DNA from 4 places in the Neorhizobium sp. USDA 3394 genome. Region 3 is predicted to be linked to each of the others. Evidence: predicted binding sites of a transcription regulator. Region 3 holds the regulator's gene; each other region holds the start of a gene.

Region 1 (4,153 bases), 320 kb from region 3:
CCCCGAGAAGAATGGGGCCGACATGCAGGGCGTCCGTCAGGTTGCGCACGAGGCCGAGCGAGATGTTTGCCGCATCGAGGTTCGGGAAGACCAGCAGGTTGGCCTCGCCGGTCAGCGAACTGTTCGGCATGGCCCGCTTGCGCAGCGTTTCCGACAGGGCAGAACCGCCCTGCATTTCGCCGTCCACTTCCAGTTCCGGCGCCTGCTGGCGCACCAGCTTCAGGGCGGCCCGCATCTTCTGGGCGCTTTCGGAATCGCGCGAGCCGAAATTCGAATGGCAGATCAGCGCCGCCTTCGGAGTGATGCCGAACCGGCGAATTTCCTCGGCCGCCAGAATGGTGATCTCGGCGATTTCCTGCGCGGACGGGTTGTAGTTCACGAACGTGTCGGTGAAGAACATCGCGCCGCGCTGGGAGATGACCAGGCTGAGGCCCGAGAAGGCGCAGACGCCCGGCCGCTTGCCGATGATCTGGTTCACGTCGCTGAGGTGCTTGTCGTAGCGTCCCTCGACGCCGCAGATCAGCGCGTCGGCATCGCCGCGCTTGACCGCCAGGGCACCGATCACCGTATTGTTGGTGCGCACGATTGTGCGTGCCGCCTCCGGATTGATGCCTTCACGGCCGACCAGTGCGAAATATTCGTCGACATAGTCGCGATAGCGCGGATCGTCTTCCGGGTTGACCACGGCGAAATCGACATTCGGGCGGATACGGATGCCGAAACGCGCCAGCCGCGCCTCGATGACCGAAGGACGGCCGATCAGGATCGGCATCGCCGTCTTTTCCTCGAGCAGGACCTGGGCGGCACGCAGCACGCGTTCGTCCTCGCCTTCCGAAAAGATCACGCGGTTCTTTTCGGATACCTTGGCGGCGCTGAAGATCGGCTTCATGACGAAACCGGAGCGCCAGACGAAGCGGTTCAACTGGTCGAGATAAGCCTCGAAATCCTGGATTGGCCGGGATGCGACGCCGGTCTCCGCGGCAGCCCTGGCGACCGCCGGTGCGATTCGCAGGATGAGGCGCGGGTCGAAAGGCGAGGGGATGAGGTAGTCGGGGCCGAAGATCGGAGTCTCGCCGGAATAGGCGCGCGCCGCGACGTCGGAGACCTCCTCGCGCGCAAGCGCCGCGATCGCCTTGACCGCCGCCATCTTCATTTCCTCGTTGATCGTCCGGGCGCCGCAATCGAGCGCGCCGCGGAAGATGTAGGGGAAGCACAGGACATTGTTGACCTGGTTCGGGAAGTCCGAACGGCCGGTGCAGATCATCGCGTCGGGCCGGGCGGCGCGGGCAAGCTCGGGCATGATTTCCGGCGTCGGATTGGCGAGCGCCATGATCAGCGGCTTCTCGGCCATCTGCTCCAGGAGTTCGGGCTTCAGTACGCCGGCGGCAGAGAGGCCGAGGAACACGTCGGCACCGCCGATGCTGTCGGCCAGCACGCGCTTGTCGGATTTCTGGGTGTAGATTTCCTTCCACTCGTCCATCAGCGTGTTGCGCCCGTCATAGACGAGGCCTTCGATGTCGTGGACCCAGATATTCTCTTTCTTGGCGCCGAGCGAAACGAGGAGATGCAGGCAGGCAAGCGCCGCGGCACCGGCGCCCGACGTCACGATCTTTACGTCGGCGATGTTCTTGCCGGCGAGTTCCAGCCCGTTCAGGACTGCGGCGGCGACGATGATCGCCGTGCCGTGCTGGTCGTCGTGGAAGACCGGGATGTTCATTTTTTCACGCAGCCGGCGTTCGACTTCGAAACACTCCGGCGACTTGATGTCTTCGAGGTTGATTCCGCCGAAGGTCGGCTCGAGCGCCGAAACGGTAGAGACCATCGCCTCGATGCCGGGCGCGTCGATCTCGATGTCGAAAACGTCGATGCCTGCGAATTTCTTGAAGAGGACGGCCTTGCCTTCCATGACCGGCTTCGAGGCCAGCGGGCCGATATTGCCGAGACCGAGCACGGCCGAGCCGTTGGAGACGACGGCGACGAGGTTGGCGCGGGCGGTATAGTCCGCGGCCAAGTCCGGGTTGTCGCGGATCGCCAGGCACGGTGCTGCAACGCCCGGAGAATAGGCAAGCGCCAGGTCGCGCTGGTTGCCGAGCGGCTTCGTCGCCTGGATCTCCAGCTTGCCGGGCCGCGGATAGCGGTGGAAGAACAGCGCCTGCTCGTCGAGATCGCCGCTGACCGGCATGGTCGGCGACTTCGGTTTGTCCTGCGCGTTCATGTTTCCTCCTGGGCTTGCATGTTCTGTCTTTGAGGGGTCGAAAGGAGAGACCTCTCATTACATCAATCGACCCAAAGCAACAGCAGCTAATTTTGCGGTCACGGCGGAAATTGGAACATGGCCGATTGGGCGCGGTACGCACCTTTCCCGGTCCCTGTCATCATCCTGAAACACGAGTCTGGTTTTGAAGCCAACAGAAGCGGCAGCGAAAGGACGACTTCGTGACCGGTGAGATGGATACAAGACATTTCAGAACGCTCTTCATTTCGGACGTTCATCTGGGCTCCAAGGCAGCCCGAACGGACTTCCTCCTGGATTTCCTGCGCTATCATGAAGCGGATACCATTTTCCTGGTCGGCGACATCGTCGATGGCTGGCGGCTGAAGCGCAACTGGTATTGGCCGCAGGGCTGCAACGACGTGGTTCAGAAGCTGCTGCGCAAGGCGCGCAAGGGTACCCGCATCGTCTACATCCCCGGCAACCACGATGAATTCCTGCGCTCTTTCCCAGGCACGCATTTCGGCGGCATCGAAGTCGCCGAGCGCGAGATCTACGAGATGGCCGACGGCAAGAAATACCTGATCCTGCATGGAGACGAATTCGACGTCGTGGTCCGCAATGCCCGCCTGCTCGCCTATCTCGGCGACTGGGCCTATGACGCGGCGATCGTCATCAACATCGGCCTTGCCGCCATCCGCCGCCGTCTCGGCATGCCCTACTGGTCCTTCTCCGCCTGGGCGAAGCTACAGGTCAAGCACGCCGTCAATTTCATCGGCGAGTTCCAGCGGGTCGTTGCCGACGAAGCCCGCCGCAACAATGTCGATGGCGTCATCTGCGGCCATATCCATCACGCCGTCATGGAGGACATCGACGGCATCCACTACGTCAATACCGGCGACTGGGTGGAAAGCTGCACGGCGATCGCCGAGAACTTCGACGGCACGCTGGAAATGATTTCCTGGCAGAACATCGCCGCCACGGCGGAGATCAAGTCCTTGCCGGCGCCGCAATCCATCGAGGACATGCGGGCCGCCTGAACGGCCTGCCACAGATGGACGGCCCGGCCGGAGGGCTACATCTGGCCATAGGCAGGCACAAGGGTGTGTGTTAGGTAAGCTGAAACTTCAGCAACCCACCCGTGAAATCGTGATTCCCTCAAATACGGCGCAAGCTGCGCCCCGGTTCTTCCAGTTGCGCTGTGCGATCGCCTATGGGGCGCCGCTCGGGGTGAACGGAGTGATTCTGCCCTATCTGCCCGTCTGGCTCGACGGGCTTGCCTTTACCGAATTCGAAATCGGCCTCGTGCTCGCAGCCCAGCTTCTGCTGCGCGTGGCTGCCGCCCCGGTTGCCGGCCTGCTTGCCGACCGCATGACGGAACGGATCCTCATGCTCGCCTGGTCCGGCGCGTTGTCGTTGTTGACCGCATTCGCCATGTTCTTCACCCACGACTTCTGGCCGGTTCTCATCGTCATCGCCGTTCAGGCGGCGGTTTTCGCGCCCTATGCGCCGATCGTCGAATCGATCGCCGTCAGCGGGGTCCGGCGCTGGGGTTTTCAGTACGGTTCGATGCGCGTCTGGGGATCCGTCGGCTTCGTGGCCGTGGCGCTCGTCGTCGGCGAACTCCGCGGATTCTGGGGTTTCCAGGCCATCCCCTGGGCGATAGCGGTCGGTTTTCTCCTGACCGTCGCGGTCGCCTTCGCGGCTCCGAAGCTCGGCCGGGCGGTTGCAAGGCCGGATCCGGAGAGGATGCCTCAGCCGAGCTCGCTCAGAAGGCTCGACCTGCACTTGCTGATGATCGGCGCGTCGGTGGCGCAGGCGGGCCACGGCATGTTCTATACGTTCGGCACCATCCACTGGCAGCAGATCGGCTTTTCGAGCGGCTCGATCGGCGTCCTGTGGAGCGCGGCCGTCCTGTCGGAGATAATCGTCTTCTTCGCC
Region 2 (4,153 bases), 1.4 Mb from region 3:
TCGAGCGGTTGCGCCGGCCGGCGGGTCGTCTGCGGTACTGCAAGCCCGCGCATGGCCGCATCCACCCACACCGCGTCCTGCACCGTGCGGCAGAGGGGGCCGAGCGAATCGAGGCTGGTTGCCAGCGGATAGACGCCGTCCATGAGGTAGCGGCCGCGGGTCGCCTTGTAACCGACGATGCCGTTGAAACCCGCCGGAATGCGGATCGAGCCACCCGTATCGGTGCCCATCGCGACGGGCACGAGGCCGGCTGCGACGGCGACGCCGGAACCGGAGGAGGAGCCGCCCGGAATGCGCGGCGCATCCTTGCCATGCGGATTGTGCGGCGTTCCGTAATGCGGATTGATGCCGATGCCGGAAAAGGCGAATTCGCTCATATTGGTGCGGCCGATCGCGACCATGCCGGCCTGTTTCAGGAGATCGACGATCGCCGCGTCCTTCGCGGCGGGGGCTGCCTTCTTCAGCACTTTCGAGCCGGCGGTGGTCGGCAGGCCCTCGATGTCGAAGAGGTCTTTCCAGGCGATCGGAATGCCGTCGAGGAGGCCGAGCGAGCGGCCTTCCTTGAGGCGCTTGGAGGCGGCATGGGCTTCCGCAGTGGCGCGGTCTTCGAGCAGCGATATGAACACGGCCTTGTCTGGATAGGCGTTGATGCCTGACAGCACCGATTCCGTGATTTCGACGGGATCGACCTTGCCCATCTGGATGAGCGCGGAAAGCTCGGCGATCGACATCGCTCCAAAGGATTTCGTCACGGCAGTCATTCTCCATTCCGTTACTGGCGGGGAACAGATGTATCGGATATTTTGGCGATGGGTAGAGGATTTATCGGCTCGGCTGATGGCATGGAACTTCTCGCATATTCGCGAAGTTCAGTGAGTCCACCGCGTCAGCGGGATATCGGGAAGGATCAGCCCATGAGAAACATCATCGCCACCGTCGGTCTCGTGATCGCACTTGCCGGCTGCAGCACGGACGGCGGCGGAACCACCGGGGCAATCGACATCGGACCGGGCATCCGGCCGATCCCCGGCAGCATCACCTATCGTGGCCAGCCGCGCACCAAGCTCACCAAGGCGCCGATCGGCAGCGTCGTGCCGCACGAGTTCCGCAACGAACTCGGCCAGCGGGTCGAGGAAAATTATATCATCCAGCCGGACCGCAGTCTCAAGCTGGTCAGCCGGCGGGTGTTTCGCGATCCGTTCGGGTTCGACGATTGATGAACTTCAAGCGGAGATGGCCGCCCAGGCCCGTTCGGTGGCGATCGGTTCGTCGGTGGTGATCTGATCCGGCTTCAGCGCCATCAGGGCTGAGAAGTTGCGGGCTTCGGCCTCGTCGAAACCGGCGTCCGGGGTCTTGAGATTGAAGGTCCAGGCATCCACCAGCCTGCCGACATCGTGGCAGAGGCCGACCAGGTCGAGCCCGTCCCTCGCGGCCTGCAGCACCAGCGGCCAGGCGAGATAGATGGTGTCCGGCTCGGTCGGGCCGGCAATATCGGCACGGAGATCCGTTTCAACGGCGTTCAGGCCATGGTTGCGGTAGATATCCATGAGCTTGCCCGTCGGGTCGATGCCGCGCTTGACGCCCGGCAGTCTATGCTTGACGGCGACGATCAGGTCGAGATCGGCGCCGCTGACGATGATCGAGGAACTGGAGCCGGCGAAATGGTCGGCGAGATGGTCCATGCCACGCGGGCCGATCGCCTCAAGCTCGTCCTTCACGTCGAACTGCAGCAGGGCGTCCGGATGGGCGGTCTGAAGCATTGTCGCAAGATCCTCGCTGAGAATGGGCGGATGGCCGCCCTCCAGCAGCGTCAGGCCGCGGATCGTTTCGGGTAAGGCCTCGCGGATGAGGCCATGGCCGGTGGTTTCACCTTCGAGTTCCTCGTCATGCAGGACGACGAAGCCGCCATCGGCGCGGACGCGCAGATCGAGTTCGGTCGATGCTCCAAGACGAAAACCCTCTGCCATGACGCCGGCGGAAAACAGCGGATCCTTGAAGCTGCGGCGCAGGCGATGCCACTTCAGCCGGGTGAAACGGCCCTGGTGGGCGATGCCGAGGCCTGAAAATTCTGAAGCCATGAAATACCGTCCAAGGTGAAGGCAGCGATTCGATCGACGCCAGACTATTGTTTTGGAGCTGCCTGCCATAGATCGATGACAGAAGTTTCGTGCCGAACCTCAAAAGCCGGGATTGCGCCCGGCAGGGAACGGCTTGTTATAGAGGTCTGCCGGATAAGTATCCGAAAAACAAACTTTGTCTCCTGTCACGAAAGGCAGTTTTCCATGTCCCACGACGCGAACTGGGCGCCTCTTTCTCCCTATGATACCGGTCTGCGCGGCCGTTGCCCGCGTTGCGGCCAGGGGCATCTGTTCAACGGGTTCCTGTCGATGCGGCCGGCCTGCGAGGTCTGCGGCCTCGATTATTCCTTCGCCGACCCGGGAGACGGTCCAGCCTTTTTCGTCATGTGCTTCGGCTGCATTCCGAGTATCGCGCTTGCGGTCTGGATCGAGACCAGCTTCCAGCCGCCATTCTGGGTGCATCTGCTGGTCTCGCTTCCCTTTCTGCTCCTGACGTGTCTCGCGCCCATGCGGCCGCTGAAGGGCTGGCTCGTCGCGAGCCAGTACTTTTACAAGGCAGGTCCCGGCAAGGTCGACACGAGCCCGTCACCGCCCGATGACGCCCAGAACGGCGGCTGACTGCCGACGGGACCTCGAGGCTTGCGAAAAGACCGGGCAGGATGGTGAGGAACAATCTTCTCCCCAAACCATTCGGCAGGTGACAATTCAAGGAGCCTGCAATGTCCGATGCCAATGAAATCGAAATGGAAACGCGCCGTCGCTCGCTCGCGATCGAAGGGGCGATGCTCATGCTGATCGACGGTCTGGCCGCCCGCGGCACCATTTCCGCAGACGAGGCGGAGGACATGTTGCGGATCCTGTCGAAGAGCTCAGATTCCTCGGCGGCACGGGCTGGGAGCTCGCTCCGGATCGTCAATCAGCTGAAACGCCTGCGGCGCGGCGACGGAGCAATCACGCCCGGAGCTTGAGCCGGAAGTGGGGGGCGCGTCGCGTTTTCTCCTTTTTGATTGTGCATTTTGGTCGGGAACATCTCCGGACGAGGCCAGTTGGGGCGATCAGTTCGCTACCTCGATAACAAGGAAGATCTTGATGGCCCAGTATCCCACTCCGCCGTTTCCCGAACAGCAGCAGCCGATGCCGGGCTATACACGGCGCATGGATCCGGTGCCGGATCACGGGGAGCTCTCCTACCGGGGTTCCGGCCGGCTGGCTGGCAAGAAGGCGGTGATCACGGGCGGCGACAGCGGCATCGGCCGGGCTGTGGTGATCGCCTATGCGCGCGAAGGCGCCGATCTCTTGATTTCCTATCTGGATGAAGACGAGGATGCCGAGGACACCAAACGCCTGGTCGAGGAAGCTGGCCGCAAGGCGGTGCTGGTGCCGGGCGACATCAAGACGGCGGCACATTGCCGGGCGATCATCGACAAGGCGGTTCAGGAGTTCGGCGGGATCGATATTCTCGTCAACAACGCCGCACACCAGGCCACTTTTTCCGACATTGGCGACATCAGCGACCAGGAATGGGAACTGACCTTCCAGGTCAACATCCATGCGATGTTCTATCTCACCAAGGCGGCCGTGCCCCATATGAAGCCCGGTAGTGCCATCATCAACACCGCTTCGATCAATTCCGACAATCCGAACCCGACGCTGCTCGCCTATGCGACGACAAAGGGCGCGATCCAGAATTTCACGGCGGGCCTCGCACAGCTGCTGGCCGAAAAAGGCATCCGCGCCAATGCGGTCGCACCCGGGCCGATCTGGACGCCGCTCATTCCCTCGACCATGACGGAGGACCGTGTAAAGGATTTCGGCAAGCAAGTGCCAATGAAGCGCCCGGGCCAGCCGGCGGAACTGGCGACAGCCTATGTCATGCTTGCCGATCCCCTCTCCAGCTACGTTTCCGGCACGACGATCGCCGTTACCGGCGGCAAGCCCATCCTGTAGTCAAGCTCTCCTCCCACAAAAACAACGGCGGCGTGGCTCATGCCGCCGTTCATGTTTGGGGAGTAGATTTTCTCAGGTGCGGCGGCCGACTTCCCGCGCCAGATCCTCGAAACAGAATTTGGTGCCCT
Region 3 (4,153 bases):
AAGATGAGCGATGCTTCCCACAAGATGATCGGCAAGGACGTTTCGGTGTATTACGGTGAAAAGCGTGCGCTTTTCGACGTGAACCTTAACGTCCGCGAAAACACTGTGACGGCTCTCATCGGTCCTTCCGGCTGCGGCAAGTCCACCTTCCTGCGCTGCCTCAACCGCATGAACGACACGATCGAGAATTGCCGCGTTACCGGCAAGATCACTCTCGACGCGGACGATATCTATGACCAGGCGATCGACGTCGTCGAACTTCGCGCTCGCGTCGGCATGGTTTTCCAGAAGCCGAACCCGTTCCCGAAGACCATCTACGAGAACATCTCCTATGGTCCGCGCATCCATGGCCTTTCCAAGAACAAGGCCGACATGGACCAGATCGTCGAGGCGAGCCTGCAGCGCGCCGGCCTCTGGGGCGAAGTCAAGGATCGCCTGCATGAATCCGGCACCGGGCTTTCCGGCGGCCAGCAGCAGCGTCTGTGCATCGCCCGTGCGATCGCCGTGTCGCCGGAAGTCATCCTCATGGACGAACCCTGCTCGGCGCTCGACCCGATCGCGACCGCCAAGGTTGAAGAACTCATCCATGAACTGCGAGCCAACTACACGATCGTCATCGTGACGCATTCGATGCAGCAGGCTGCCCGCGTGTCGCAGCGCACCGCCATGTTCCATCTCGGCCAGCTCGTCGAGGAGAACGACACCGACAAGATGTTCACCAATCCCGACGATCAGCGCACCCAGGATTACATCATGGGCCGTTTCGGCTGATCCAGCCGAAAGTGCCGCCTGAAAATCAATTTTGAGGACTAGAAGATGGCATCGACCCATATCCTGTCGGCCTATGACGACGAACTGAAATACCTGAGCCGCCGCATCTCCGAAATGGGCGGCCTCGCCGAGCAGATGTGCTCGGACGCCGTGCGGGCGCTGGTCAATTCCGACGCCGCACTCGCGCAGAAGGTCATCTCCGACGACGTGATCCTCGATCACGCCGAGCGCGAGATCGGCGACAAGGCGATCGTCACGATCGCCCGTCGCCAGCCGGTTGCAGCCGACCTTCGCGAGATCGTCGGTTCGCTGCGCATCGCCTCCGATCTGGAGCGCGTCGGCGACCTTGGCAAGAACACCGCCAAGCGCGTCATCGCGGTTCAGGGCACCGGCGTTCCGCGCAAGCTCGCCCGCGGCCTGGAGCATCTCTCCGATCTCGCCCTCGTGCAGCTCAAGGACGTCCTCGACGTCTACGCGACGCGTTCGGCGGAAAAGGCCGAGGCGATCCGCAGCCGCGACGAGGAAATCGACGCGATGTACACTTCGCTGTTCCGCGAACTCCTCACCTACATGATGGAGGATCCGCGCAACATCACCACCTGCACGCATCTGCTGTTCTGCGCCAAGAACATCGAGCGTATCGGCGACCATGCCACCAACATCGCCGAGACCATCTACTACATGACGACAGGCGCCCAGCCGGAAGGCGATCGTCCGAAGGACGACTCGTCGAACACGCTCGGCGCTATCACCGAATAAGACGGAATGCTGACGGAGCAGGCTGAAGAATGCTGCCAAAAATCGCTGTCGTAGAAGACGAGGAAGCGCTGAGCGTGCTTCTTCGCTACAATCTGGAAGCCGAGGGTTATGAGGTCGATACCGTTTTGCGGGGCGACGAAGCCGAGATCCGGCTTCAGGAACGGGTACCGGACCTTCTGATCCTCGACTGGATGCTACCCGGCGTTTCCGGCATCGAACTCTGCCGCCGGCTGCGCATGCGCCCGGAAACGGAGCGCCTGCCGATCATCATGCTGACGGCCCGCGGCGAGGAGAGCGAACGTGTTCGCGGCCTCGCCACCGGTGCCGACGACTATGTGGTGAAGCCGTTCTCGACGCCGGAACTGATGGCTCGCGTCAAGGCCATGCTGCGGCGGGCTCGTCCGGAAGTGCTCTCCAGCGTGCTCCGCTGCGGCGACATCGAACTCGATCGGGAAACCCATCGCGTTCACCGCAAGAGCCGCGAGGTGCGTCTGGGCCCGACCGAATTCCGCCTGCTCGAATTCCTGATGGCGGCGCCAGGCCGGGTCTTCTCCCGCTCGCAGCTTCTGGACGGCGTCTGGGGCCATGACATCTATGTCGACGAGCGTACGGTCGACGTCCATGTGGGAAGACTTCGCAAGGCACTCAACTTCTCCAACATGCAGGATGTAATCCGCACCGTCCGCGGTGCCGGATACTCCATGGAAACATAGTTGGTGGCCACGAGATGAGCGCGCGGGTCCTGTTGGTCGACGACGACGAGTCGTTTCGTCTGATATTGCAGAAAGCCCTCGCGGCCGACAACTTCGTCGTATCGATGCTGGCCAGTGGTGCCGAGATCTCCAATCGCCTGAAGGCCGTTCCGCCGGATATCCTGGTCATGAGTTCGGACCTTCCGGGTGTGCAAGGTCTCGAGGTCTGCCGCGAAGTGCGTCTCGATCCGGTCCTATCGCGCCTTCCGATCATACTCCTTGTTCCATCGGGTGGGGAGGGCCTTCACCTGGTCGCCCTGGCTGCGGGTGCCGATGATTGCCTCATGAAGCCATTCTCCCCGGTCGAGCTCGTCGTCCGCGTGAAGAACCTGCTCAGGAGGGTCAACCCCGCCCTCCTGGACCATATGCTCAAGGTGGGCGATCTCACGCTCGACCGGGAAGCCCATCGGGTTCACCGGCAGAAGCGCGAGGTCAAGCTCGGGCCGAAGGAGTTCAAGCTTCTTGAATTCCTGATGCGGACGCCCGGCAAGGTCTATTCACGCTCGGAGCTCAAGGCTTCCCTGTGGGGCGACGACACGAACGTCGATGAGCGCGCGATCGATGTCCATATCGGCCGGCTTCGCAAAGTCATCAGCCTTGGCAAGTCCGACAACGTGATCCGGACCGTGCGCGGCACCGGATACGCATTGGGCGATTTCTGACAGGCGTCTCTTTGGACTTGGGGCCAATCTTTATCCTGACCGGCTGATGGCGACCCGGCGGATCATTGCCATGGAGGCTGGCGAAGCAGCATTCGCCAGCTATTGGAACTATGCAGCGCCTTTTGCCAACGCCTCCGCCGTACCTTGCGGGTCGACCGCAATCACCTTCAGATATGCCTTCGCCGGTTGGTCCGGTTCTCCGACGCCGCGCCCGGAGTGCTGGTGACTAAGCGGTGAATATCCACATCCCTGTCTCCCCGTCTCGGGCAGCGTGGTGCAGAGCATAAGCTTCACCGATGCGTCCCGCGTAGAGGACATGGAGGACTAGCCGCCTTGGCTCCGGAACATTTCTGACAGGGCGCTTCAACCGGGCGCAATAGGAAACTAAGTTACGATCCTTGGATCGCCCCGGTAGATCTTGTTTCGCCCTGCCATATGTCCTTCCGCACCGTCCGCAAGACCTGGCTACGATCTCCGGCGTGCAATCTCCCGGTACAATGCCTCGGGAGAGACTCCGATCTCTTCCGCGATCTGCTTCCACATGCCCTTCGAGGGGAACCCACCGTTCCAGGATATCCAGGCTTCGAGCCTCGCTTTCACGGTCTTCAGCGACATTATCTCCGCCCGCTTCCTACTGGCATGAAGTTCGCGCGCGAGATGAAGTGTCCACTGGTGCGAGAAATCAATATCCACACGAAGCCGCTCTTTGACTGACGTGACCGGGATCACTGCGGTTTTCGCCGCCGCCGTGGCAACGCCACCGCAGTGATAGCGGTCGGAGAATATCGAAGCCTCGGCCAGGATAGACCCCGCAGCCGCCCTCTGGAGGACGGCCATTCCCCCATCGGCCTGGTGACGGACGAGATGAAACGAACCTGCATCGACCACGTGCAGAACCTCGACCTCGTCCTCCTGCCTGAACGGGTATTGCCCGGCATCGAAACTGCGCATGGCGCTTGCCATTCCGCGGAGGCTTGAAATCAGATCTGACATGACAGCGATCATGTCATGGTTCCGGATGGACGTGCAATGTGGATACACACCGAAAAGGAATCCCGATGACCAGATACCTCGCTCTCATACTGCTGCTGTTGCCGTCTGCTGCCCTACCGCAGGATGCCCATAGTGGACATCAATCACCTTACGTAGGCCAGGAGGAGAGGGCGGTTACTTCCCTTTCCGCCGATGACATCCTCGAACTTGAGCGGG
Region 4 (4,153 bases), 260 kb from region 3:
GGTGCCCGTTTCAATCCCAAGGGCGTACCGGCACTCTACCTCTCTACTTCGATCGAGGGGGCGATCACCGAAGCAAGCCAAGGGTTTGGGCACAGGATCCACCCGTTGACCATCTGCTCATACGACATCGATTGCGACGACGTCGCCGACCTCACGGACGAGGCTTCGCAAAATGCGCTTGGCATATCGTTCGATGTCATGGCGTCCGCCTGGGCCTCTGCGCTCTCGGAAAGCAGGAGACCGGACTCCTGGGCAATTTATGACAACCTTTCCGGGCCTTATGCCGGTATCCTCGTCCCCTCCTTCGCCCACCGGGCCGCGACCTCGGTCAGCAATCTCGTGCTGTGGGACTGGGGAGTCGATCTGCCACATCGAGTCCACGTTATCGACCCGACAGGCAGGTTGCCGAAGAACCAGAAGTCCTGGGAGGAATAACCTCCGAGCCTTACGCCGCCAGCGCCCGGAGCGGGTGCAGCGTGCCGTCGCTGTAGACGAAGCGGCCGGCGCGGAAGGTGGCGCGGATGCGGTGCACGTCGCCCTTTTCCACCACGACCAGATCGGCGCGCTGGCCAACCGCAATCTCGCCGCGATCGGTCAGGCCGGCGGAACGGGCGGCATTGCCGGTCGCCATGGCGACGGCAGCCGGAAGGCCGCCTTCGGAGACGTCAGCCAGCTTGAAGACACCCGGCACGAAAGCCGCCGGATGGTAATCGGCAGCAATTACCGTCAGCAGGCCGGCCTTGGCGGCGTCGAGGGCGCTCAGATTGCCGGACATGGACTTGCCACGCAGCGCGTTCGGCGCGCCCATCAACGTCCAGAGCCCACGTCGGCGGGCCTCCTCGGCGGCCGGCAGCGTTACCGGGAATTCGCTGATCGTGACGCCGAGATCGAACATTTCGGCCACCTTCTCGACGCTGTCGTCGTCGTGGGAAGCGAGCGACAGGCGATGCTTGAGGGCGAGGGAAACGATCTCCTTCAGTTTCACCTCGATCTGCGGATTGTTGCGCATTGCAATGCGCTTCTGGACGATCTCGGCGGCCATTTCCTCGGAAATCGCCCGGCGTTCGGAGATGCTGGCGACATAGGCGGCAATGTTGTTGTACTGGCCCTGGCCCGGCGTGTGGTCGGTGAGCGACACCATGTCGATCTCGTCGGCCCTGAGCAGCCGTTCGAGCGTCGGGGCGGCGCCGATATTGGTGATCTCGTAGCGGGCATGGACGCGATGATCGATCAGCAGGTTGTCGCGCAGGCGGTTGATGCCCTCGATCACGGCCGAGGTCGTCTCCAGAGAGCGGACATGGCCGTAGACGCTTTCGGTGGCGAAGGAGACGGCCGCATAAGCCGTGGTGACGCCGGCAGCGGCGAGCTTCTTGTCCAGTTCGTGGATGCCGAAGTCGATCGGCATTTGGGCGTTCGGCCGCGGCGCGATCTCGCGCTCGATCATGTCGCCGTGCAGATCGACGAAACCCGGCATCAGCAGCCGCCCGCCGCCGTCGATCACGGCGCCGGCGACCGGTTCGGGGCGAATCTCGGCTATCACGCCATCTTCAACCCGCACAGAACCTGAGTTCACCACCTCGTTCGGCAGAACGAGGGTGAAATTGCCGAGCCACATGGCTTTCTCCTGACCATAAAGGAAGATTATCAAGAGGCAGCGCTTAGCCACCATTCGTGACAATCATGTGAAATCGGCGCGGCACAAGGTCAAGTCACAATCATACGGCGTCTGAAACAACAGGCGAAGACGCCTATCGGCGTTTCCAGCCTGCGCGGCCCCGCATGGACATCAGGCGGTGAATGATGCCCGGTTTATCACCGCCCATTGCAGCATCATGATCGTCTTCGCATCGATGATTTCGCCAGTGCCGATCATCGCGACCGCCTCGTCGAGCGGCAGTTCGAGAACCTCGATATCCTCGTGCTCCTCGGCAAGACCACCGCCACCGTTCACCCGGTCGGAGAGGTCGACCGGCGCGTGGAAGAAATGCACAAGTTCGGTGATCGCGCCAGGCGACATGAACGCCTTGAAGACAAACCGCACATCCCGCAGACGGTAGCCGGTTTCCTCCATCGCTTCGCGCCGGATCGCATCCTCCGGGTGATCCTCGTCCAGCAGCCCGGCCGGCACCTCCACCATCCATGCCGGTTTGCCGGTGAGATAGGCGGGCAGCCGAAACTGCCTCACCAGCACGACCATGTCGCGCCGGGCATCGTAGAGAAGGATGCAGGCGGCCTCGGACTTATGGTAGATTTCGCGATGCAGGCGGTGCGTCTCGCCGCTGCGATCGGCGTAATCGAGTTCGTAGCTCGAAAGCCGCGTCCACCCATCCGACAACGTCTTTTCGCTAACGAGCTTCACCCGATCATCCCGCCCGGTCATGCTGCGTCCTTGCGAAGCCATACCTTGTTGTCGTGGAAGGCCGCCCCGCCATAAGGCGCCACGGCGTCGGCGCCGGTCAGCACGTTGATGCCCTCGCCGTCGAGATGTTTGTGGTTCGGCCACAGCCCCTCGGCGATCAGCACGCCCGGCCTCGCGCCGGCCACGAGCTTCGCGTGCAGGCGGATTTCGCCGCGGGTATTGCCGAGCCGGACGATATCACCGTCAACGATGCCGAGGCGCTCCGCATCGGTCGGTTCGATCATCACTTCCGGCCGCCCTTCCCGCTCGTGCGAGCTCTTCGTCTCGGTGAAGGAGGAGTTGAGGAAGCTGCGGGCGGGCGATGTCGCCAGCCGGAAGGGATGCGCCTCGTCCGCCACCTCGATGACGTCGACCTGGTCGGGGAAGACCGGCAGTTCGCCGATCGGTCCCAAAGGCCCGACATTCTTCGGCGGCTTGTCCGGCGACGGGCCGTTCGCCCAGTCCGGCCGGAAGCGGAATTTTCCATCCGGATAACCGAAGCCCTTGATGTAATGGGCGGTTTCGAAGTCCGGCTGCGCGTCGATCCATTTGTCACGCGCCAGATCGTCGTAGGCGCCCCAATGGCTGGCCTTCAGGATGCGGTCGATATGCTGGCGCTCGTCGAGGCCGAAACCGGGGAAATGATCGACGCCGAGGCGCTTGGCCAGTTCCTCGATGACGAAGAGATTGGTGTGCACCGTCGATGGCGGCTCGACCAGCTTTGGCCCGAGCAGGATATGCTGCTGCCCGCCGGCGCGGTAAAGATCGTCGTGCTCGACGAACATGGTGGCGGGCAGGACGATGTCGGCGACCTCGGCCGTATCGGTCATGAACTGCTCGTGGACGGCGATGAACAGGTCGTCGCGCAAGAAACCCTGGCGGACGAGGCGCTGTTCCGGCGCGACGTTCATCGGATTGGTGTTCTGGATCAGCATCGCCGTCACCGGCCCGCCGTGCCGCAGAGCCTCCGCATCGCCGGTCAGCACCCGGCCGATCTGCGACTGGTCGAGCTGGCGGATATCGGGATCGGCATAGGCCGTGCCCATCAGCTCGGACTTGTTGAGCCGGAAAATTTCGCCGTTGTTGTGGAAGGCGCCGCCGCCCTCGTATTGCCAGCAGCCGAGCACGGTCGAAATCGACAGCGCCGCATGCATGGCGACGGTGCCGTTGCGCTGGCGGGCGAAACCGTAGCCGAGTCGGAAGAAGGTTTTTTTGGTCGTGCCGACGAGGCGGGCGAAGGTCTCGATCTCTTCGACCGACAGGCCGGTGATAGCGGAGGCCCATTCCGGCGTCTTCGCTTTCAGATGCGCTTCGAGGCCCGCGGGATCGTCGGCATATTTCGCCATATAGGCCCGGTCGGCATAGCCGTCACGGAAGGCAATGTGCATGACGGCGCAGGCAAGTGCGGCATCGGTGCCGGGGCGCACGGTCAGCGCCATGTCCGCCTGTTTCATGGTCGGGTTGTCGTAGATATCGATGACCACGATCTTGGCACCGCGTTCCTTGCGGGCCTTCACCGCATGGGTCATGACGTTGACCTGGGTGGAGACGGCATTGGTGCCCCAGATCACCACGCAATCGGATTTCGCCATCTCGCGCGGATCGGGACCGCGAAGCGCGCCGGTGCCCATCACGTAGCCGGTCCAGGCCATGTTGGTGCAGATCGTGCCGAAGAAGCCGGAATATTTTTTCGCATGCCGCAGGCGCTCGATCGAATCGCGCTGCACCTGGCCCATCGTACCCGCATAGAAATAG

What was found. The regulator PhoB, encoded in region 3, activates phosphate uptake and scavenging genes when phosphate is short. The targets are predictions, from matches to a motif close to TGTCATNNANCTGTCAT.
Region 1: a site for PhoB is predicted at 2,371-2,387, ahead of ACZ9EJ_RS08675 (UDP-2,3-diacylglucosamine diphosphatase). Genes of this name have one in related genera too.
Region 2: a site for PhoB is predicted at 2,143-2,159, ahead of ACZ9EJ_RS03210 (glycerophosphodiester phosphodiesterase). Genes of this name have one in related genera too.
Region 4: a site for PhoB is predicted at 1,672-1,688, ahead of ACZ9EJ_RS11635 (alpha-D-ribose 1-methylphosphonate 5-triphosphate diphosphatase). Genes of this name have one in related genera too.

What each region holds. Positions count from the first base shown of each region.
Region 1 is NZ_JBWCDU010000001.1:1,831,059-1,835,211, reverse strand. Features, by position in the region: gene ACZ9EJ_RS08680 (NADP-dependent malic enzyme) at 1-2,215, opposite strand, end outside; gene ACZ9EJ_RS08675 (UDP-2,3-diacylglucosamine diphosphatase) at 2,449-3,252, shown strand; gene ACZ9EJ_RS08670 (MFS transporter) at 3,320-4,153, shown strand, end outside.
Region 2 is NZ_JBWCDU010000001.1:718,959-723,111, forward strand. Features, by position in the region: gene ACZ9EJ_RS03200 (amidase) at 1-752, opposite strand, end outside; gene ACZ9EJ_RS03205 (hypothetical protein) at 915-1,217, shown strand; gene ACZ9EJ_RS03210 (glycerophosphodiester phosphodiesterase) at 1,224-2,078, opposite strand; gene ACZ9EJ_RS03215 (DUF983 domain-containing protein) at 2,283-2,696, shown strand; gene ACZ9EJ_RS03220 (hypothetical protein) at 2,798-3,046, shown strand; gene ACZ9EJ_RS03225 (SDR family oxidoreductase) at 3,168-4,025, shown strand; gene ACZ9EJ_RS03230 (hypothetical protein) at 4,098-4,153, opposite strand, start outside.
Region 3 is NZ_JBWCDU010000001.1:2,154,691-2,158,843, reverse strand. Features, by position in the region: gene pstB (phosphate ABC transporter ATP-binding protein PstB) at 1-771, shown strand, start outside; gene phoU (phosphate signaling complex protein PhoU) at 817-1,530, shown strand; gene phoB (phosphate regulon transcriptional regulator PhoB) at 1,560-2,243, shown strand; gene ACZ9EJ_RS10305 (winged helix-turn-helix domain-containing protein) at 2,258-2,944, shown strand; gene ACZ9EJ_RS10300 (Crp/Fnr family transcriptional regulator) at 3,410-3,949, opposite strand; gene ACZ9EJ_RS10295 (hypothetical protein) at 4,003-4,153, shown strand, end outside.
Region 4 is NZ_JBWCDU010000001.1:2,412,381-2,416,533, forward strand. Features, by position in the region: gene ACZ9EJ_RS11630 (RES family NAD+ phosphorylase) at 1-435, shown strand, start outside; gene ACZ9EJ_RS11635 (alpha-D-ribose 1-methylphosphonate 5-triphosphate diphosphatase) at 446-1,615, opposite strand; gene ACZ9EJ_RS11640 (NUDIX domain-containing protein) at 1,787-2,380, opposite strand; gene ACZ9EJ_RS11645 (molybdopterin-containing oxidoreductase family protein) at 2,377-4,153, opposite strand, start outside.